Regions from separate parts of the Paenibacillus sp. GYB004 genome, predicted to be linked through region 2. Evidence: riboswitches for the same ligand, from Rfam matches in the RefSeq annotation. Region 2 holds a riboswitch; each other region holds the start of a gene.
The links. Region 2 has a riboswitch for cobalamin ahead of PV433_RS32130 (LysR family transcriptional regulator). Riboswitches for the same ligand answer to the same signal wherever they lie in the genome.
Positions count from the first base shown of each region.

Region 1: it holds a riboswitch for cobalamin, as region 2 does, so the genes downstream of both, PV433_RS33490 (ABC transporter substrate-binding protein) here and PV433_RS32130 (LysR family transcriptional regulator) in region 2, are expected to answer to the same signal.
Region 3: it holds a riboswitch for cobalamin, as region 2 does, so the genes downstream of both, nrdI (class Ib ribonucleoside-diphosphate reductase assembly flavoprotein NrdI) here and PV433_RS32130 (LysR family transcriptional regulator) in region 2, are expected to answer to the same signal.
Region 4: it holds a riboswitch for cobalamin, as region 2 does, so the genes downstream of both, PV433_RS05935 (ABC transporter substrate-binding protein) here and PV433_RS32130 (LysR family transcriptional regulator) in region 2, are expected to answer to the same signal.

Region 1 is NZ_JARBDB010000073.1:88,300-93,990, forward strand. Features, by position in the region: gene PV433_RS33485 (alpha/beta fold hydrolase) at 1-637, opposite strand, end outside; cobalamin riboswitch at 1,007-1,209, shown strand; gene PV433_RS33490 (ABC transporter substrate-binding protein) at 1,497-2,489, shown strand; gene PV433_RS33495 (cobalamin-binding protein) at 2,534-3,361, shown strand; gene PV433_RS33500 (GyrI-like domain-containing protein) at 3,479-4,165, shown strand; gene PV433_RS33505 (YdeI/OmpD-associated family protein) at 4,467-5,060, shown strand; gene PV433_RS33510 (LacI family DNA-binding transcriptional regulator) at 5,311-5,691, shown strand, end outside.
Region 2 is NZ_JARBDB010000071.1:19,957-25,647, forward strand. Features, by position in the region: gene metE (5-methyltetrahydropteroyltriglutamate--homocysteine S-methyltransferase) at 1-693, shown strand, start outside; gene PV433_RS32130 (LysR family transcriptional regulator) at 714-1,655, opposite strand; cobalamin riboswitch at 1,965-2,170, opposite strand; gene PV433_RS32135 (phosphotransferase family protein) at 2,313-3,194, opposite strand; gene PV433_RS32140 (right-handed parallel beta-helix repeat-containing protein) at 3,511-5,406, opposite strand; gene PV433_RS32145 (ABC transporter substrate-binding protein) at 5,516-5,691, opposite strand, start outside.
Region 3 is NZ_JARBDB010000047.1:229,179-234,869, reverse strand. Features, by position in the region: gene nrdF (class 1b ribonucleoside-diphosphate reductase subunit beta) at 1-584, opposite strand, end outside; gene nrdE (class 1b ribonucleoside-diphosphate reductase subunit alpha) at 621-2,705, opposite strand; gene nrdI (class Ib ribonucleoside-diphosphate reductase assembly flavoprotein NrdI) at 2,692-3,051, opposite strand; cobalamin riboswitch at 3,258-3,456, opposite strand; gene PV433_RS19615 (cysteine dioxygenase) at 3,754-4,251, opposite strand; gene PV433_RS19610 (SDR family oxidoreductase) at 4,431-5,219, opposite strand; gene PV433_RS19605 (phosphonate ABC transporter ATP-binding protein) at 5,262-5,691, opposite strand, start outside.
Region 4 is NZ_JARBDB010000009.1:79,676-85,366, reverse strand. Features, by position in the region: gene PV433_RS05945 (ABC transporter ATP-binding protein) at 1-152, opposite strand, end outside; gene PV433_RS05940 (FecCD family ABC transporter permease) at 157-1,197, opposite strand; gene PV433_RS05935 (ABC transporter substrate-binding protein) at 1,198-2,163, opposite strand; cobalamin riboswitch at 2,347-2,556, opposite strand; gene PV433_RS05930 (hypothetical protein) at 2,882-3,445, opposite strand; gene PV433_RS05925 (hypothetical protein) at 3,566-3,955, opposite strand; gene PV433_RS05920 (hypothetical protein) at 4,056-4,205, opposite strand; gene PV433_RS05915 (hypothetical protein) at 4,527-5,045, opposite strand; gene PV433_RS05910 (phytanoyl-CoA dioxygenase family protein) at 5,550-5,691, opposite strand, start outside.

The DNA of each region.
Region 1 (5,691 bases), on a different contig from region 2:
CGGACATATGCGGATTCCAGCCGAAGCCTTCTCCTTGCGGCAGCACGTTGTCTTGGTAGAAATAGACATAGCTTTTGGGCGTAGGCAGCGTATAGAACACTTGTAGATCCAGTTTCTCGAATAGCGGCTTCGCCGGCTCCGGACGGACACTTGTGTAAAACTGTTTGGCTTGCTCCAAGGTTGCCGTATTGACGAACAACTCCCGAAACAGCGGAAACGGAAGCGGGATCGTATCGTCCTCCGATCCGGCTCTGAGCTGCTCGAAGCTTTGCCTTGTCTGAGGCGGCAGCTCGTCGGCAACCGACTCGCCGTCTTTCAGGACGAACGCGTCCCAGAACACGAGACGTTTGATGCGGTCCGGTATCTGCTCGGCCGCCTTCTGGATGACCGATCCGCCGAAGCTGTGCCCAACGAGAACGATATCGCGCAGGTTGAGCCTCATGATAAAGGCGACGACGGACTTCGTGATCATCGCATGCGAGACATGTTTGTTCGGATCTGTGCCGTGACCCGCGTACTCCGGCGTATGGACGTCATGCCCTTGACTGCGCAGCGCCGCAGCTACGCCGTCCCAAAAGTGAGCGTCAGCCCAAGAGCCATGCACAAGCACGAAAGTAAGCCGCTGCTGGTTGGACATCCGCCAGCTTTCGTCCGATTCTAAAGCGCGACGCCTCCAGTGCAATCCGCCTTCGGAATAGGGGGAACTATAATGTCCGCGGGGACGAAACCAATAATCGGAATAGGGAAATTGATGAATTTCCGGTCGATAAGGAAACAAGGTAAACATCCTCTCCACAATGACATAGCTCAGTTTATGCCCAATGCATTTGAGAGGTACCCGTGCATGGTTCTTCGAAAACGAACGGGACACGATTATAAAGCGATCCTATCTTCATTGGACGTGGTCCTTCCACCGGCCGAGTGATCAAATTGAAACAAGCATAGCATCCCAGCCCATGCTATGGTATAATCGCCAGAGTGAAATGAGCTTGACTCTAGTGAAAGAACTGTATCAGCCAGTAGGTGCCCAGTGTTCGGTGCAAGACGACCGGATGCCGGGTTAAAAGGGAAGCCGGTGCGAATCCGGCGCGGTCCCGCCACTGTGTATCGGGGAGAACTCCACAAGCCACTGTTCCTTACGAGGGATGGGAAGGCGGGGAACTCGCAATGCCCGAGAGCCAGGAAACCTGCCTATCTGCGCTTCAGCCAACGACATCCTTCGCGGAAAAGGATTGGGCTATTCAGCGATTTGATCTTTACCAGCATGGTTGCAGCCATGCGCGTGAGCGGACCGGTGACGGGCGCGACGCGCTGCAGCGCCGTTTTTTTGGCGTCATGGCGGTATTTCGCCGTTGCGCCGTGCCTGGCAAATCCTTGATGAGCTGCCCCTTCCTCCGGAACGGGGTTTTTGATGTTGCGCCGGACGGTAGATACGGGATTTCAGCACCCTCAAGCCGTTCTCTACAATTTCAAACCGGAGAGGAACGAAACGCTTCATGAACAAGATTACCGCACTATTACTCGTTATCCTTCTTAGCTTCTCGATCGCTGCTTGCGGGGCGAGGAGCGGGGAAGAATCTGTTGTGAAAAACGGGGCGTCCCCAGCGGGAGAGACGGCGGCACCCAAACAAACAGATGCCGCTGTCACCGCCACTAAATACCCGCTTATCTTGAAAGATACGACCGGGACCGAAATAACGCTGCAAAAAGCGCCTCAACGCATCGCTTCCACCTCCACGGCCGAAACGGAAATTTTGTTCGCGCTCGGACTGGGCGACCGGATCGTCGGCGTAACGGATTTCGATAACTACCCGGAAGCGGCGAAGTCGAAGCCGAAGCTGGGCGGAGTTTCCGCTCCGAACGTGGAAGCGGTGCTGGCGGCCAATGCCGACCTGGTCATTACCGGCATTTCCATCAAGGACGACGCGCTGGGCAAGCTGCGCTCGCTGAACCTGCCGCTGTACAAATTCGAACCGAAATCGATCGACGATATTATCGCCAACGTCTTGATCATCGGACAATTAACCGATAAGAATAAGGAAGCCAAAGAACTGGCCGACAAGATGAAGAAGGACATCGACAGCATCAAAACCGCCGTCGGCACCGTCAAGCCGGACCAGAAGAAAAAAGTATACATCGAGTTTTCGCCGGGCTGGACGGTCGGCAAGGGCGAGTTTATGGACGAGGTGCTGACGCTGGCCGGCGGCATTAATATCGCTGCGGATACGAAAGGCTACAACAAGATCAACGAAGAGAAAATTATCCAGGACAACCCTGCCGTCATTTTCTATACGACCGGCACCAAAGATAAAGCGGGTCTTACGCTTGACCAAATCATCAAAGGACGCAACGGATGGGATAAAATCGATGCCGTCAAAAACAACCAGCTCGTCGGCGTCGATCAGGATACGCTGAACCGCCCGGGTCCCCGCATTGTGGATGGCTTGCGGACGATTGCAAAAGGCATCTATCCCGATCTGATCCAATAAGAGACAGCCACTCGCGTTAAGGAAGCCGAAGGGAGTGTCATGCTATGAGAATCGTATCGATCAGTCCTAGCAATTCGGAATTGCTAGGTTTTATGGGGCTCGACCGCCATATCGTCGGGGTCGATAAATATACAGACTGGCCATCCAGCACGAACGGGCTGCCGAAGCTCGGCTCGGATTTGAACATTGATATGGATGCGGTGGAGGCGCTGCGTCCCGATCTGGTGCTCGCATCGCTGACGGTACCCGGCATGGAGAAGAACATCGCCGCCCTGGAGGAACGGGGCCTGCCGTATATTACGCTTAATCCCAAAACGCTGACGGATATCGCCGAATGCCTGACCGCCCTAGGCGAGGCACTGGACGAGCCGGATCGGGCCAGAGCGGCCCGGAACAAATACGAGGACCGCCTCGCTTATTATGCGGAATTGAGCCGGCGCTGTATCGACAAGCCCTCCCTTTATTGGGAATGGTGGCCCAAGCCGGTGTTCACGCCTGCCGGCGGCAACTGGCTGACCGGCATCAGCGAGCTGGCCGGCGCCGTCAACGTATTCGCCGATGAGCCCGCGGCCAAGGTCAAGACCGATTGGGACGACGTTTTGCGCCGCGACCCGGACTATATTTTACTCGCCTGGGTCGGCGTCAGAGAACAGCAGGTCAAGCCGGAGATCGTCCGCAACCGTCCCGGCTCCGAAGGACTGCGGGCCGTCACCGAAGGACGGATTCGCGTCATGGAGGAATCGCTGTATTGCCGGCCGTCGCCGCTGCTTGTAGCGGGCTTGAGCAAACTGGGCCATATGCTGCATCCGGACATCTATCCTCCTTTTGATGCCGAGGAGATGGAGCGCTGGCTGGGCGATAAGGCGATCTGATTGTTAGAGATCATCATAAGGAAAGCAGGCTGCCGGCGGTGTCGGGCGGCCTGCTTCTTTGTGGTGCGCACGATCCGGCACTGAGCCACCTATCAAAACTATAGGATAAAATATGACATGCTGTTGTCGTATTTACTAGTGTATAGTAGTGTCAAACGTGTAAGAGGAGTGATCGCCATTAGCAAAAAAATAGATTATAAAAAAGACTACAAATCCATCTATGTACCGGGAAACAACCCGGTTATTATGGATATCGGCGAGATGCCGTTTATCAGGATTAGCGGCGAAGGCGATCCGAACGGAGAGGAGTTTGCCCGGGCGACAGAAGCCTTGTACAGCTTGAGCTACGCGGTGAAAATGTCATACAAACATAAAAACATGCCCGCCGGTTATTATGAATACACCGTTTTTCCGCTTGAAGGAATATGGGACTTGATCGACAAGTCAAAGCCGCCCACGAATAAGAGCAATTTGAAATACACCCTTATGATACGCCAACCCGACTTTCTAACAAGTGCGTTATTCCTTGCATTTGTCGAACAAACGAAAAAGAAAAAGCCGAATCCTTATCTTGATCAGCTCATTTTCGCTACGATGACCGATGGATTATGCTGCCAAATGATGCATATCGGAAGTTTCGACAGCGAACCGGAAAGCTTTTCGAGAATGGAATCCTACTGCAGGGAACAAGGATATGTGCGTTCCGATAAAACCCACAGGGAAATTTATTTATCCGACCCGCGCAGATCGGATCTGTCAAAAATGAAGACGGTTTTGAGATTTCCAGTAATACGAAATAAATGACAGGAAGCAATAGGGGATTAATCGCGACGTATGTAATGACGTACAGACCGAAGTTGACTGATCGCCACCGTCTGACGAGCTTCGCCCGCAGCTAGCGGGTGAGGCTATTCGTCGTTCGGGAGCGTACTGCCGCTCGCGAGAAGTGTGTCATCACCTAACGCAGACAGAGTCGCCGGTTGCATCAAGCAAAGTAAAAATGTTGTTTACAAGACACCAAAAGGTGTCATATAATCGAAATAGTCACCGAATGGTGTCTGATTGGGAAGTCGCCACAATGTTTAACGGAAAGGGGTATACATGGATGATACAAGGTACGAGAAATCATAAGATTGATCCATTTTTTAGCAAGGCTAAAAACTGGAAAGAAGAGTTCGAGATGTTGAGAGAAATCGTACTTGACTGCGAGCTGACCGAAGAGTTTAAATGGATGCATCCTTGTTATACGTATCAGAACAAAAACATCGTATTAATCCATGGGTTTAAAGAGTACTGCGCGCTTCTGTTTCACAAAGGCGCCTTATTAAAAGATCCTCACGGAATACTTGTCCAACAAACGAAAAATGTACAAGCCGCGCGCCAGATCCGGTTCACCAGCCTGCAACAAATAGAAGAAATGCAGCTTATCCTCAAATCTTATGTCGACGAAGCGATCGCAGTCGAAAAAGCCGGTTTGCAAGTGAATTATAACAAAAATACGGACTACGTCATTCCGGAAGAATTGCAAAATAAATTCGTCGAAATTCCTGACCTGAAAACTAGTTTCGAAGCATTGACGCCAGGAAGGCAGCGAGCATACATTCTATATTTTTCCGCACCCAAGCAATCCAAAACTCGTGAGTCCAGGGTTGAAAAATATTTACCGCATATTCTCAGCGGGAAGGGACTAGATGATTAACACCGAATTTGAAGCAGTTGCCCCCAGAGGCGGCTGCTTTTTATTTTTGTTACAAAAAATGGAATATCACTAACCGGAAAGCATTGGTGACCGCATCTGGATTGCCGGGCTTGAGCAAAAAGGAAATATTGTGCAAAATGAGAGTATGGGAAAAGCAGAAAAAAAATCTGCGGGCAAACCAAATAAAGGATTGAAATTTGTGCACACGTTTGTTATTCTGAATTCAGATCTGAAGGGTAGGCTTACAATCATGATTACAATCAAAGATATTGCTAAAGCAGCAGGTGTTAATCATTCAACGGTTTCACGGGCGCTCAGGGACGACTTGCGCGTCAGCACAGCAATGCGGGAGAAAATACACACGATTGCAAAGCAAATGAATTACGTACCGAATTTGGCGGCCAAAAAGCTGGTGAGGCAAAAGACCAACTTCGTCGGATTAATCTGGCCGCCGCGGGAAGGGCTGTTCTTTTACAACATGAACCTGCAGCTTCAGCTGGAAGGGATTAAACGGGGCTACCGGGTGATGCAGATTATGGACGGCCTGACGGACTCGCTGCAAGCGTTCCGGCAGTTTGGCGTCGATCATGTGATGTTTTGGGATGCGTATTCGACGCTGCCTGCGTCATTT
Region 2 (5,691 bases):
ATTAGTCGCAGCAAGCCGATTACTGTAGAATACTCGGCGTTCGCGAAGAGCCGTACCCACAAGCCGGTCAAAGGCATGCTGACGGGTCCGGTTACGATCCTGAACTGGTCGTTCCCCCGCGAAGATATCAGCCTGAAGGAAAGCGCTCTTCAGATCGGTCTTGCGATTCGTGACGAAGTACTCGATCTTGAAGCCAACGGCATCGAGATTATCCAGATCGATGAAGCCGCATTAAGAGAGAAGCTCCCGCTGCGTCATTCGGACTGGCAGAGCGAGTACTTGAGCTGGGCGATTCCTGCCTTCAGACTCGTGCATAGCGGCGTCAAAGCCGAAACGCAAATTCATACCCATATGTGCTACAGCCAGTTCAACGATATCCTTCGCGATATCGATGCGATGGACGCCGACGTCATCACGTTCGAAGCATCGCGCTCCGACTTGGCCATCATCGACGCAATCAATGAGTGCGGTTTCCGTACTGAAGTCGGCCCAGGCGTATACGACATCCATTCCCCTCGGATTCCAAGCGTCGAAGAGCTGAAACAAGGACTTGATCGCATGCTGGACAAGATCGAGGTCTCCAAGCTATGGGTTAACCCGGACTGCGGACTTAAAACCCGCGGTGTCACTGAAACGTGGGCCAGCTTGAAGAACCTTGTCCAAGCAGCCAAAGAAGTAAGAGCAACATTGTAATAACGGACAAGAGGATGGGCTCAAGCGAGCTCATCCTCTTGGTTGATGATCGGATAGCCGAAATCCGTAATGACTGTTTTGAGCTTCAGAACGTAGGCGGCGGCCAGCTGGCTCAAGCTCGCCTTCGGATTCACGATGTAACCTACCTGTATGCTCTCGTCCGTGCGCAGCCGTACGGATTTAATTTGCTCCCCGTTCAGATCCTTGTTCAGTACGCCCGAGCTAATGGTATAACCATTGAGCCCGATCAGCAGGTTGAATAACGTGGCGCGGTCACTGACCAATATTTTCTTCTTGTACGTCCGTGTGCTGAGTATTTCCTCCGCGAAATAAAAGGAATTATATTCGCCTTGCTCAAAGGCCAGGCACGGGAAGTCATCCAAATCTTCGATGTCCAGCAGCGACTTGGAGGCAAGCGGATGCTCCTCACTGATGAATACGTGCGCTTCCGCTTGGAACAGCGGATGAAATCGCAGCTCGTTGTCCTTTAATATCTTCTGAATCACCTTTCGGTTGAATTCGCTCATATAAATGATTCCGAGCTCGCTTTTCATATTCCGTACGTCTTCGATAATCTCGTAGGTGCGTGTTTCGCGCAGCGTACACTCGTACTCATCCACGTTAAGCTCCTTCAGCAGACCGACGAAAGCCTGTACCGAGAAGGCGTAATGCTGTGTTGAGATCGAGAACAGTTTCTTCGAAGGCTTACGATTCATATACCGCTGCTCGAGAAGCTCGGCTTGCTCCACGACTTGCCTGGCGTAGGATAAAAACTCCGCTCCGTCGCTTGATAGCACGATTCCCTTGGACGATCGAAGGAAAATCTCAATACCCGCTTCCATCTCGATTTCTTTCACCGCGTTGGACAAGCTTGGCTGCGAAATAAACAGCCTCTTTGCCGCTTCGCTTATGGAGCCGCAACTAACGATGGTCAGAATATATTTCAATTGCTGCAAGGTCATTGGAATCCCCCTTCACTCCAGAATTTGCTCCGTTTCACCCGTTCTAGCAATTGCCCGATCCGCAACTCCACTCGCTACCTGTCCTGCATTGGCGACCCTATACGGATGCTCCTTGATCCATTCAGAAACAATGAGATAAACATTGTCTTTCATATATGGGCTACTCTATGAAACATGGTATCGGCTCGTGCCGCATCTGCTAACAACAATAAAAGGCGTCTTCCCTGTGAAAAAAAACATAGGGAAAGACGCCTGCATAATCTACATTATGACGGTTCATCTAACACCTCCCTATCTCCCGTAGGTACAGCAGTGCTGTCAGAACAGGCAGGTCTCCTGGCTCCGGAATCGTCACTCGGCAGCGGCCTTCCCGATCCATGTAGATCAGTGGCTGGTTGAGCTGCCTGCTCCTCCGTTACAGTGGCGGGACCGCGTCGGTATTGCACCGGACTTCCCTATTAAGTCAGAACGACAAGCACGCTCGCCGATCAGACACCTGTTCTCGATTATGCAATTTATACAAAATTAAATATATCTACATCTTACTCGACAATGAACGATAAAAACAAATGTCCCTTTGCCTAATATCCAGTAGTGGAGACTTCCTTCCTATATCACAATATACTAAAAACGCTAATATGTTCTAAACCACTATGCTCAATAACCCACTGAATTCCTCAAAATAGCAATATTTTCTTGAAGGAACGTCTGATTTTTTTCAATTCCTCTGTTTTTACACCAAACAACTGAGCTGAAAGCATCGTAAATATCATAAAGCGGCAGCGCTCTTTCCAGAGCCAACATAGGTCGAATCGATTGATAACCTTCAATGAACGGTATCTTTGTCCTCGGATTGACTTCCCAAATATATCGATTGACTTTCGTAAAATCGATTTCCGACGATCCGCCACGGGCACTCTCGAAATCAATAATGCCGGCAACCTCGTTACCATTCACCAATATATTGCCTGGCCTAAAATCCATGTGAACCATGCAGGGTCCGTCCGGGTCCGGTAAAGCAGAGAACACTCGATCAAAGTGAAGAATACATCTTTCATACAATTCTGGGTCGAGAATTTCTTTGCATGGCTCTTTCCACTTTTCAAAATTACTTTGGATATGTAATCTCCAATTATTTTGCTCAAGTAACTTATAACCATCGGTTAGATGGTAACCATACCCAGGAGCTTTAACCTCATGGAGCTTAGCGTGATACATGCCAATTTGAAAAGAGAGTTTCTCATCAATGACTCCTGTACAAGGCACACCTTGGATGGCTGAAAGAAGCAATGCTCCCGTAATAGTTTCATCCCCATACCAAATGTCCAATACCTTAGGAACAGGTATTACATCTTTTAATGTTTCAAGTATCTGAAATTCACGGAATAGTTTATCCTTGTTAAATGGAATTTTTACAAAAACGTTTTCTCCACGGGCAAGAGTAAGTTTGTATACATCGGAACTAAAGGACTCTGGAACATCTTCTATATTCAAGACGTTCAACTTAAGCTTTTCTATAACTTTTAGAATGGAACTCATATGTTACCCCCTGCTTTGGAGCGATTCTTCCAAATTGTTTCTCTGAAAGCTGAGTTTATTCCAATATGTTACATATACCATAATCTTGTCCCAGTACCAAGCCCCCTTTTCGAGGGGCCTCCAGACAATGGTAAAACCAGCATATTCCATCCATAAAAAACAAAGAAGCCACTCCACTGTCAGGAGTGACCATGAGTTCATTGCTTGTGCAAGTGAGTTCGCGAAGCGGTAACATATTGAGCCTGCCAATCTGTCTTAAAACTGACTGGAATCTCTTGTTCTCCAGATCTCCGTCGCCCGCTTCCCCGCGTGAAGCTTAAACGGGATCGAAATACGTATTGTCGTTTACGACCGTGCCGGTCCCCGAATCGACAATGCCGGTTGAGCTTTGCAACCTCGTCCCGAAGATCAGTTGGTTGCCGTGAATCCGATTGTAGCTGTCTACGGCTGCGTTTACTTTGATCGCATGGTCCGACCCGTTGCGGACTTCATACTTCGAGGTCGCGTCCGGAACGGTCGTCCAGGCTGTAGTCACGACAGCTTCTTTCGTGGTGCCGTTATACGAGGCAACATTTCGTTTCTGCCCGATCCCCGTTCCCGCCACGATAAAGAGCAGCATCCCGTTATATTCGCCCGATCCCGCGGACGCCGTCGACGCCAGCGTAATCGAATTCACGCCGCCCGCCGTGGCAGTGCCCGCATTTTTCAACCGATTGCGGATGATGTTACCCTGGATGCTGTTGAAGCTCGACGCCGTACCTAGAGATATATCCGCCCCGCCGGTATTGCCGCTTTCGTCAATGCAGTTACCAAAGACCTGACAATGGGTAACCGTCGCCATACGCACGCTGGTCGATTTCACATTCGTAAACAGGTTGTTGGCTACCTGCACGCCCGAGGACATTTTCACGTCGATGGCGACCCCGTTCGGGTTGCGTATCAAATTCCCTTCGACCAAATGATTTTTAATAATCGACATGTAGACGGCCCCCTGATACGTATACAGCACGTCAACGATGTTGTTCTTGAAAGTTACGTTATTGACGTTCCAAACCGAGTTAAACGCGCCCGTTTCCGTGCCGGCAAACCGGTTCGAATCAACGACGATGTTTTCGATCGTACCGACTCTCCCGTTCAAGCTCAAGCCGTAATTGGCGTTGTTTTGGAACAGGCAGTTCACGATTGTCACCTTTCGGCAAATCCCGCCTGTGTCAGGCTCGATGTCCATCCCGCATTGGGGTAGCGTACCTCTCGTATTTTCGAACGTGCAGCTGTCAAAGAGCACGTCCTCGCCGTATGTCACGCTGACGCCCTGCCTGCGGTTGTTGTCGCAGCGTACGTTGACGAAAGCGACATCCCTGCTGCCCGTTTTTACGTGGTCCTGCCCGACAACCGCCCCGTCACCCCAGCAATTGGCCAGGTACAGGTTGCGAATCCGCACGTGCGTCGAGCCGCCGATACCGATGGCGTACCCGTGCTCGCCGGTCGTCCCTGTATGCTCCTCCCGCTCGCCGATAATTTTCCCGCCGCCCTCTATGGTTACATTTTGCTTGCCGAAAATGTTGATGACATAATACCGTCCGGCGGACGTCGGTTTTGCTTTTAACACGGCTTGCGGGCTTATAACGATTGTCGTATTATCCTTCGCCTCGATGCCGGCGGACAAATCCCCGATACCCGATGCGTCCGCATCGATCAGGTAGACGCCTTGCGGAATGTAGGCCGTGACGTTCCCGCCGGCGATCGCATTGTTAATCGCCTGCGTATCGTCGGTCACCCCGTCGCCCTTCGCCCCGAACCATTTTACATTGACCATGCCGGCTTCGTGCACCCGTTTGAACCGTTTGCCGCCGGTAGTCACGACGATCGTACCGGTATTGTCCGGACTAGAGCCGTCTGTCTCGTCGTATAGGAAAAAGCCCTCTTGGCCCGCATCAACTACAAAGTAAGCGTCCTCCGGACGGGCATCGGCGCCGCCCCTAAGCTCTGCAAGCGTAACCTTGACGCAAAAATCAATCGGATCCAAGTCTTTCCAGTGGAACTTGCCGTCACCCTTGTCATCTTTGACTTTACCGTATACGCTATCCGTCACGTCCGATTGCCCTAAAGCAACCGGCGCACCCGCATTTACTATTCCACCTGCCGCCAATACCGCTCCAGCTGTTCCAATCGAAGCCAACAGTTTTCTTCTGCTAATCGTTAAATCGTTCATTCCTTTCCCTCCTCCATAATATCGTAACCGCTTACAAACTCGATGAATGAATCACTTCTTGTTTGGTTTGTCCCCTTATATTCACGGCTTCGAAGCTTCGAGGAGCTATCTATTGGCTTTTGGCCGCGATATCCCGATTGGCCGCTTCCCCCGCATCGCGAAGCGCGCTGTTGATGTCGGTCTCGTCGTTGATCACTTTGGTCATCGCTGTATTCAAATAAGGCTGAACCAGCGGGTCGTTTTTCGAAGGCGCATAGGGCGGAGCGAATTTACTTTTGAATACGC
Region 3 (5,691 bases), on a different contig from region 2:
CGCAAAATCAGGTCGATCACTTCGCCGCTGCTCGTCATTTTGCCTTGCCCGGCCAAATACAACGGGTAGAAAAATCCGCTGTAAAACAAGTAGCTCTCGAGCAGCACCGAAGCCGCCATCGCCAAGTACAAATCTTTGCGCGTCTCAATCGAGCGGTAATATTGCGAGATCGTCTCCGCTTTCGTTTGCAAGAAGCGGTTATTCTCCACCCAGCGGAACACCCCGTCGATCTCTTCGGTCGTCGCCAGCGTCGTGAAGATGCTGCTGTATGACTTGGCGTGGATCTGCTCCATCATGCCCATAAATCCGAGCACCGCTTTGCGCTGCAGGCCGTCCACATGCTCCATGATCTTCGGCATGCCGACTCCGCCCTGCACCGTATCGAGCAGCGTCAGTCCGCCAAGCACCTTCATATACAGCTCGCGTTCGTCTTCATTCAGCGTAATCCACGACATTTTGTCGTCGGAAAGCGGAATTTCCTCGTCCGTCCAAAACTGCATAATGTTCTGATTCCAAAAGGTATTGGTAAAATCGTCGTCCGGACGGTTCCAGTTGACGGCTTTATGCGCCTTTGCCTCTTTCATGAGCCCATGATCTCCTTCCGTCCATCCACCCCGTTGTTACACGGAGCAGCTGACGCATTCTTCGACGGACAAACGATTCGTCCGGGTGTAATACAGCGACTTCAGCCCTTTTTTGGCGGCATATATATAGTAACGGGCAAGCTGTCTCGTCGTCACGTCGCTGTTCACATGCAGAACCGTGGAGATGCCCTGGTCGACATGCGTCTGAATCTCGGCGATCAGATCGATGACCTTAAACTGGTCCATGTTGTAAGCCGATTTATAGAAGAAGAAATTATCCCGATTCAAATACGGCATCGGATAATACGTAGTCGAGTTGGCATACGTGCGCGTCTCGATCGGCTCGACGATCGGCATAACGCTCGATGTCGCGTTCTGGATATATGAGATGCTTTGCGTCGGCGCAATCGCCAAACGGTAGGCGTGGTACAAACCGTGCTTCCTTACGTCTTCCTTCAGCTTGTGCCAATCTTGAGGCGACGGAAGGGCGATCCCTTCGAACAACTGCTTGATCTTATCCGATACGGGACGGAAGTCGTTCTCCACATAACGGTCGAAGTAAGTGCCTTTCGCATATTCGGACCGTTCAAAGCCCTCGAACACGATTCCTTTCTCGCGGGCGATATCCATGCTTTTCTCGATGGAATAAAAGTTCATCGCCATGAAAAACGTCCGGGCAAATTCAATCGCCTCCACGCTGTCGTACGCAATGCTGTTCTTGGCCAGGAAACCGTGCAGATTCATCGCTCCGAGCCCGACCGAATGCAGCTCGCGGTTCGCCTTCGCGACGCCAGGTGCATTCGAAATAAAAGTCATATCGCTAACCGCGGTGAGTGCGATCATCCCTTCATGCACCGACTCGCGGATCTTTTTCCGTTCCATCACATTGGCGATATTGAGAGACGCCAGGTTGCAGCTGATGTCGCGCCGGATGATATCGGCTTGACCGTAGTCGCCGATCTCCGACGTTTCCTGCAATTGGAATATTTCCGTGCACAGGTTCGACATTTTGATCGATCCGATATCTTTAAGCGCGTGAGCGCGGCTGGCGTTGCTGCGGTTCATCATGTAGGGATATCCCGATTCGAGCTGGATCGTGGCGATTTTGACGAGCATGTCTCTGGCTCCCATAACCGCTTTTTTACGTATGCGGCCGTCGGCCATCAGCACGTCGTACATATCGTCCATATCCATATCGTCCAAATGGGTGCCGTAAGCCCGGTATACCGAGTATGGCGCGAATACGTGAAGCGGCTCGTTTTGCTCGGCCAGCTTATAAAATTTATCCGGCACGATCAAGCCGATCGATAACGTCTTCAGGCGGGATTTCTCGTCCGCGTTAATTTTTTTGCTGTCCAGAAACTCGATGACGTCCCAGCCGAAAATGTTGTAGTACGCCGCTCCGGAGCCTTTGCGCTGCCCCATCTGGTCGGCATAGGAGAACGCGTCCTCCATCAGCTTGAGCACCGGCATGATGCCTTTGGCTGCGCCTTCGACGCCCTTGATCGGCTCGCCGCGGCCGCGCAGCTTCGACAAGTTGACAGCTACGCCGCCCCCGATCTTGGACAGCTGCATGCACGTGCCGATGCCGTAATTGATCGAATTCAGCGAATCGTCGAGCTCGAGCAGGAAGCACGATACCATTTCGCCGCGCCTGCTCTTGCCTGCGTTCAGGAAGGTCGGCGTAGCCGGCTGCAGCCTGCGCTCCATCATCGATTCGGTCAGTGAGCGGGCCGCGTCCATATCGCCGCGCGCCAGATGGAGCGCAACGATCGCCACACGGTCCGGGAAATGCTCCATATATAGGGAACGGTCGTCGCTTTTTAAAGCGTAATCCGTGTAAAACTTCGATGCCGCCATGTAGGACGGGAATTCGAACTGGTATTGATGCGCGATGTTATAGATTTCTTCAACCTGTTCCATCGTGTATGTATCCAGTACATTTTCGTAAAAGTCGTTGTCGATCATATGACGGATTTTCTCAGCCGTCGAAGCAAAACGAACGCTTTTGCGGCCGACTTCCTCCATAAACGCCACGACCGCCTCCTGGTCTTTATCCAGGCTGAAAAAGCCGTCCTGATCGCGCTGCATCAACATGTTGTTCAACTCAATATGCCGCAACTGCGTTCACCTCCCGTACGAACTTCTCTACATCCTGCGACGTTCCGGCCAGTTCGAACTTGGCCAGCACCGGCACGCCGTACAAGTCGGAGATCCGGTCCGCGCTCCGCGCGAAGCCTTCTCCCCAATTACGGTTGCCGCTCGCGCATACGCCAATCATCTTGGCCGAGTTCCGTTTCAGGAAGTTCAGCGTTTTCTCCGGAGCCTGCCCGAATCCGGTTGTATAGGTAACGAGGACGAACGGCTCGTCGACAGTCATTTCTTCGTCAATCTTGACTGCCGGCAAATTCAGCTTGCTGACGAACCGTTTCACATTTCCCGTTCTGGAGTCGTAAGCGATCAACATCTGGATTCTCCTCTCTATGTACCCTAGACCCGCGAGTGTCTCTGCGGATGGGAAGATCCGCTTGCCGCAGGCAGCGGCTCCGCACCGATTCTGTTAAAAAAGACGCATCTGCGACAGCCCGGTGCCGGATGCGCCTTTTGCGCGCATGCCAAAGAACGCCTGCAAGCACAAGGACGATGCGGACACTTTCCTATCGACCGTAGGTAACGTGTCTAAGATATCGGGCAGGTCTCCTGACTCGGGGATCGGCACTTCAAGTCCGCCTTCCCGGCACTAGATGTGCCAGTGGCCAAGGACTGAAGCTACTCCCTTACAGTGGCGGGACCGTGCCGGCTTCTCACCGGACTTCCCTATTAAGCTATCGCGCCCAGTTGGGCGTGAAGCACCCGAACGAACAATATGTAGTTCATGGAATTTAATTTATATCAAGATATTGTGTTTGTCAATCGGTTCAGCCGCCTATTTAAGTATGAAAATATGAAAACGGAGAGAGGAAAAACGTCAATCTCGCATGGGGATTGAGATTCCCGACTTCAAAAAATTTTCGTCACATCTCCTCGTTTGCCCTGCCTCGCGCTTTTGCAAAAAACTAGTGAAAATGGATCTTCTCGGGACAAATTAATCAAGAATGGGAAAGGCAGGAGCATCTTCCGCGGCGTCTGCGGAAAACTCCTGCCTATATGATTCGGATAATTAGCGCCATTAAATAACATAATCCAGGACGTATTCCTCAGCGGCGCGATACGTTTTCGTCCCCGACAGCGGCGGAGCATACACATGTAAGGATACGGTTCGTCCGGACGCCGGATTGGCCATCTGATGGATTTGACCGTGCGGAGCATCCATTAGTTGACCTTCGCGCAGAATCGCCTCGGAGGACGCGCAGACGGCCTCACCCCGCCCTTCATTCCGGTAGATCGTATTCCGCAGCGTTCCTTCGATCACCAACGCGCAGCCGGCGGAACAGCCGTGATCGTGAATGCGCGTTGCGGTGCGAGCCGGAATATGGATCACGATCACTTCCGCCTCTTCCGTCCGGCCTATGACATTACGGCCGTAGAGGAGCTGGGCCGGTTCCGTTACATAGGGGGCAAGTTCCTCCTTCGTACACGCCAAGGACAACAGCATTTCCCGCAATTCGCGGACAGTCGGCTGCCGCAGAGCTGCCAGCGCCTTTTCCACTCGCTGCAAAACCTTCATGGGGATAACGACCTCCTGGATGTCGATCACAATCGCATACCCCATCTATATGCGGCGCACCCGCTTCGGGCAAGTTGTCAGACGCGTCTTCTCTACAAAAAACAGCCGTTCCACGCAAAAAAAATCCGCAAAATCGTGCGGATTTCTGCTTGAATCCATATTTGATACGCCTTTTCCGATCACAACGCGCGAATCATACCGCCGTCGACAAGCACGGCTTGACCGGTCACATACGTATTGGCGAATGATCCCAAAAATACGATCGCTTTCGCAAATTCTTCCGGCGTTCCGTAACGGCCCAGCGGAATTTGGCCCATCAGCAACGCACGAACCTCTTCCTCGGACGTCCCTTTTTTCTGTGCAGCCAGACGGTCCAGCTCCACGATCCGGTCCGTCTCGATCCGTCCGGGGCCGACCGTATTGACGAGAATCGAATCCGGACCGAGCTCGGCCGACAAACTTTTCGTCAAGGCGTACACGCCTGCGCGAAAGACGTTGGACAAGATCAGATCCGGGATCGGCTGCTTGACGGACACCGAAGTCAGGTTGACGATCCGTCCGCTCCCTTGCCGTCTCATATGCGGCAGCGCTTCGCGGATCAGCCTGACGACGCTCATCAGGTTTTGCTGGAATGCCGCTTCCCACGCTTCGTCCGCGAACTGGTCGAAGCCGCCTCCCGGAGGCCCGCCTGCGTTCGTCACGAGCACATCCAGCCGCCCCGTCCAATCGATAGCAGCCTGAACCGTCTTCGCTATATCTTCCTTCCGGTTAACGTCGGCCGCTACCGTCAGCACTTCACGGCCTGTCTCCCGCTCGATCTCTTCCTTGGCTTGCCGCAAATGGTCGGAGCTGCGGCTCGAGATGACGACGTTCGCCCCTTCCCGGGCGAATTCAAGCGCGCTCGCTTTGCCAAGTCCTTTGCTGCCCGCCGTAACGAGCGCCGTTTTTCCATCCAGCAGCATATTCATCTTGATCTGGTCGCTTCCTTTCCGATGTCTGTTTTTTGAAGGTTACAGGATCATGTCTTTTTCTCTTTGCGTCAATTTGCGGGCCGGGATGTCCAGCACGAGCCGCCCGCCCGACAAGCCCCACAGCCGGGTGGCGTTTCTCTCGGCCATCTCCAGATTCTGCATGGCGCAGATGACGATCAAGTCCTGATCCTTGCACAGCGCGCGCAGATCCTGCAGCACTTTACCCGCCGATTCCGGGTCCAGCCCCTTGGTCGGCTCGTCAGCAAGGATGACTTTCGCGCCTTGCGCCAGCGCCCGTGCGATTGCCACACGCTGCTGTTCGCCCCCGCTAAGCTTCTCGGCGGGAAGCATCTTCGCTTTATCGATCAGTCCGACCCGCTCCAGGTAGTCCATCGCCCGGATATGCTCCTCGGTAGACACCGTACCGGTTAGTTTGCGCCATAACGGCAGCTGGAAAAACCGCCCGCTG
Region 4 (5,691 bases), on a different contig from region 2:
TCCACCCCCGATATGAGCTTCAGCATCGTCGATTTCCCGCTCCCGTTCGGCCCGATGATACCGAACGTCTCCCCTTCCTTCACGGCAAACGACACTTCCTCCAGGACGGTGCGGTTGTCGAACGACTTGGATATTCCTTTTACCTCGATCATACGATCAACCTTTCATCGTCTTCTTTTGTCTCGTGAGCAGGTAGGCGAAGAACGGGGCCCCGAGAAACGCCGTCACGACGCCGAGCGGAATCTCCGTCGGACTCAGCACCATCCGGGCGAGCGTATCGGCCCACAAGACGTAGATCCCCCCGAACAGGAGCGATAACGGAATAAGCAGCCGATAATCGGGACCGACCAGCAGCCGGACCAGATGAGGCGTAATCAGACCGACGAAGCCGATGACGCCGCACACCGATACGGCTACGGCCGTCAGCATCGTCGAGACGATCAGGACGTTCCGCTTCGTCCGGTCCACCTGGACGCCCAGATGGGCGGCATGCCGCTCGCCAAGTGCGAATAGATTCAGCGAACGGCCGTAAGGAATCAGGAAGACGGCGCCGATCACGAGGTACAGCGCAACGACCGTCGTATACGGCCAGCCCCGCAAAGCGAGACTTCCCATCAGCCAGAACAGGATTTCATTGACGACCTTGTTCGCAGACATCGCCACCATAAAGGAAACGAGCGCGCTTAAAAAGGACGAAACGACCACACCCGACAAAATTACCGTCTCCGTGCGGAACTTCCCTTGTATTCCGGCGAGCCGGAACACGATCCCTAATGTAATGCTGCCGGTAATAAAAGCGACGATTGGAATCGTCCAAATGCCGAATAAGGCATAATGAAGCCCGAATAAAATAAGAAACGCTGCTCCGACCGACGAGCCCGAAGCGACGCCGAGCGTATACGGATCGGCCAGCGGGTTGCGCAATACGCCCTGAAACCCCGCGCCGGCGATCGACAGCGCCCCTCCGATGAGTACGCCCAGCACAATACGCGGCAGACGAACCTTCATAATAATCTGCTCCGACGATTCAGGCCAGATGACCGGAACCGATTCCCCGAGCCACGGTACCTGCTTCAGCAAAATTCCCCACACATGGGGAATCGGAATCCGCGCAGAGCCAAGCGACAAGCTGACTACGACGGAAAGAAGAAGGAGCACGATGCCGGCTCCTCCCCATAACAGCAGCTTCTTCTTCATTTATTTCACCAGATCGGGATAAATCGCTTTGGCGACATCCGCAAGCGCCTTCGTGATGCGAGGTCCCGGGCGCGCCAGCAGACTGTCGTCCAGCCCGATCACTTTATTGTTTTTAATCGCATTGATTTTGTCCCAGCCACCGCGGCTGCGGATCGTTTTCTCCAGATCGGGAACGCCTTTGGCGAAGAAGATGACGTCCGGATTGGACTGGATGATCTTCTCTTCGCTGATCTGCTTCCAGCCCTGCAGGTCGGATGCGACGTTGACGCCGCCGGCCAGCGTGATCAGGTCGTCCATGAATTCGCCTTTGCCGACCGTCCAGCCTGGGGAAAATTCGATATATACTTTCTTCTTCTGGTCTTCCTTCAGCCCTTTCAGAGCGTCCGTGACCTGCTGCTTTTCCTTCTTCATCTGTTCGGCGACTTTCTCCGCCTGCGCCTGGGTATCTGTAATTTGTCCGAACAGAAGAACGCGCTCGATCGCGGCGTCAATCGTTTTCGGGTTCGTCTGGAACAAATTCAACTTCAGCTCGTTCAGCTTCGCCACCGAATTTTTGTTCAGCGACAGTCCTGCGAATACGATATCCGGATTAGCTGCGATAATCGCTTCCGGATTTCCTTGCAGATCGCCCATTTTCGGCTTGCTTTTCGCTTCCTCCGGGTAATCGTCGAGATTCGACACGCCTGCAATCTTGCTGCCGAGCCCCAGCGCGAACAGCACCTCCGTCTCTGTCGGAGACAGCGATACGATGCGTTCCGGCGCCTTCGCGAACGTAAACTCCTTGCCGGAGTCGTCCTTGATCGTAAGCGGGTAGGAAGTCTTTTTGCCTGCGGCTTCCCCGCCGGTTGCAGCCGAACCTCCGGTTGCCGGCGCCGGCTCCTTGACGCCCCCTTCTTGCTTTTGACCGCATGCCGCGAGCGCGAACGCAAGCGTGACGGACAGCAGAAGCATGATCAGCTTCTTCATGGTTGCTCCCTCTCCTTTAGAGTTACTCTCCTTGCACGAACGTTCCCCCGATTCCTCCGACCCGACTCACAAAAGAAAACCCCCATCCTAGACCGGAGGGGGGCAGCAAACACGGGTAATCGCGCATCCGCACGAATACATGAAATTCCCGAATGTTGCCGGCTCCTTTTCCTCGAAGGAAGCAGTGCATAAACGCAACAGGCAGGTCTCCTGACTCATAGGATGCGCCCTATAATCAAGCGCTGCTTCTTCCGCCTTCCCGTCTGCATCAGACAGTGGCCTAGTGGAGGAAGCTCCTATATCACAGTGGCGGGACCGTGTCGGACTTGCACCGACTTCCCTTTTAACCCGGTCGCATGCTGACTTCCGGGCACCTGTTGACAGCGATTCCTTCCGCAGCGGCGAACCGTCTGCGGACATCTTGCTTACGGATCGATTATAGGCTATATCCGGCGGGTTTACAATACATCTCGTACAAATGCCATGCGTGCCGCCAGCCGTTCCCCGCTCCCCATACGACCGTAATAAGCGGGTCCTCGTTATGAAAACCGAACCCGCCGAGTCCCCCTCCTGATTCCCTCTAAAATGTGCTCTCCATAGGTCGATTCCGGAATTCCGGTTCGCCGCGAGAGCCGGGCCCCAAGGACAAGCTGCGCAATGACAAAAAGCGCCCGGTTACCCAAGCGCTTAGGCTCTATCCATGCCTAGTTGTTATCGCTCACTGCCGCTGATCCGTAATTCCTGCATTCATCTGCCGGCTCACTTCCTGCAAAATCAGCTCCTCCATCTCGGGCACAAAGCGGCTCTTGAAGCCGATCGTGAACGGGTGATCCGCTTCGTATCCGCCCTCCTTGAGAATGCGGCGGGTCGGGATGTACGAATAAACGCCGTTGGAGTAACCAAGCACGATCAGCTTCCGGTCCGGGCAGCCGCGCTTCAGCATAAGCGAATATTCGGTCGGGATTTCGCTTTCCAGCGCTGCGAGCACAACCCGATCCGACAGCTTCCAGGTTTGCACATAGAGCGGAAGCTTCGTCTTCACGACGCCCCTTTGCTCCGCCTTGATCGTCCGCTCCGCCGCGCGGCGATAAAATTCGCCCGCCTCCCCGCTCAGCAACTGGGCCATCTTCCGCTCGTCGGGAGCCCCTGCGGACAAGTCGATGCTGGCCAGCTCCGAACGGAACGGACCTTCGATCCCGGCATACGTCCCATCCGTCAGGACACGGCCCACCTCGCTCGCCAATTCGTCGCCTGCGGCTTGCATCTCCGCGGTCGAGCACACCTTGAAGCGGCCGTCCTCTGCACTATGACGCGGCTTCAGATCGCCGGCGGCGCCTTGCAGGAAGACCGCGATCTCTCCGGGACGCTCGTCCTCCAGCCTGTGGCAGGCACGCCCGACGAATTAATACTTGATATCTTCGGTATAATCGATCGCGGCCGAGTCTTCGTGCCACTGATCCTGGGCGAGGCTGTAATTGCCCCGGCGCAGCTCCGGATGCTCGCCTGTCAAGTGAATCGAAGCGTGCGTGTGCGTGAAGTGGAGCAAAATATCGGCTTCTTCCAGCCCGAACCGCTCGCCGAGCGCCTTTTTGACACCGAGCACGAATCCCCTGTCCGCTCCGAGCGCGTCGAAGACGACAAGCAGCAGATCCTTGCCGCCCTCCGAGAGCAATACGGCTTTGACGTACAGCTCGTCGAGCAGTCCTTCGCTTTTGCGGGTTCTTGCCCCGAATCCGGCCATAAATACAGGCTGCGGCGGTGTCATGCTTTGCTTCATTACCGCAAACTTCATCTTCCTCCACTCCTTCGCCAACTTGATGATTACGAAGCACCGGCAACAAGTCCGATCTGCCGACTGGACGCTCCTACATACCTTTCACCGGAACCGCCCCTTACTCCTTCAACGAGCCCAGCATCGCGCCTTTGACAAAATGACGCTGCAGCAGCGGGTACACGATCAAAATCGGAAGCGTCGCAAATAATACGATGCCCGCCTTCATTTGTTCCGGCGTGTACAAGCTCGCGATCTCCTGAGCCGACATCGAATCCTGCACCTGTCCCTCGATGACCAGATTGTGTTGATTTTGGGTGTTGCGTGGCTTCCATTTCGGGCATCTCTACCTGCAAAATCCGCCCTGGGCGGGTCGTCAAAAGTCTGAATCGCACAAAAAGAGGCTGTTCCAAAAGTCATTTTGCGATTTCTTGAGCCCGCTTAGAACCAATTTTCCTTGAGAAAAAAGACCCCAACTTCCACTTTAGTGTGGAAATTGAGGTCCTTTCGCGTTCGGAAATGGGGATGTTGCTATGTCAAGCGAACACTGTCGGGACAGCCCCTCCTATTCGATTCATCCAACGCGTTCCGCCTATTTCTCCGCCATCGCTTTCAAAACCTGCTTCGCTTTCGCTTCCTTGTCCTTGACGCGGACGGTGATGAACGCGACCACTTCTTCGCCTTTGTAACCTGCATCCTTCAGCAGTTTCGTATCTTTCAGCGGAATGCCGACCAGCGTCCCGTTGTGTACGCCCTCAGGGAAATCTTCCTTCTTGAGCGTATCGCCGAGATCGATCATCCCGTCTTCCTGTTTGAATGCGTCGAATTGGTCTTTGGGCAGAACGAAAATGCCATGGTCGCCCGCCGCGAGCTCGACGATCATCTTCTGCGGCTCGAAGATCGGACTGACGCTGAACGTTACGGTTGGGGTTTCCCCCAGCTTGGCCTGCAGTGCATTTTTGAGCTCGTCCTGTTTGTTAAACGGCGAATTTTGCGGGAACATCATAAAGACGGAAATATCCGCCTTCTGCCCTCCGCATGCGGTCATCAGCACCGCCACGATTATTAGAGCCGCAGCCAGCAGACCCGCCCTCCGGAATTTCGCTTTCATCTGGTCTTTCCCCTCCACTCGTCTAAAAAAACTTCTTGTTCTATGATAGCATGCGGAATCGCTAAACGAAAGTTGGAGGACGGCCGCCGTCCGGCCTCGCCAGCGCTTCCTGCAGGCTTCGTCTGCGAATAAGGAAAACCGTCCGGAAGCGTCCGGACGGTCCTTTGACGTGCAAACCGATACGCTAACGCGTGAAAGGGAATGGGTCCCCCCCTTCCTTCGCTCCAGCCGCTCGCCCTCAGGTCGTGTTGTCTTTTTGCGGTGGTATCGCTAACGAACCCAGCAACCGTTATCAGAGCCGAATGCGAGTGTTTGAATTTGTAACGAACTCTCGTATCGTTATTTCCGCAAATCGGATCGTTTTTTCTCCACTTAGGGTTCAATAACGATCCCCGGATTCGTTACGTCTGGAATAACGTCGTTTTTCAGCAATAAGCACCCTACGATTCGTTAGGCTTTCCCTTCCTCCGGCGAACCGGAAGACTGGAGCGGACCGAAATCCATTTATTTGAAATATACGTTTTTGAGGCTTTTCTCGTCCCGGCCGACCGTCGCATACCGGTAAAAGTGCTGGTAGTGCGCTTTGTACAGCTGCCCGTTTTTCGAGGGCGAGTACGTTAAATACAGCTGGCGGCGGCTTACACTC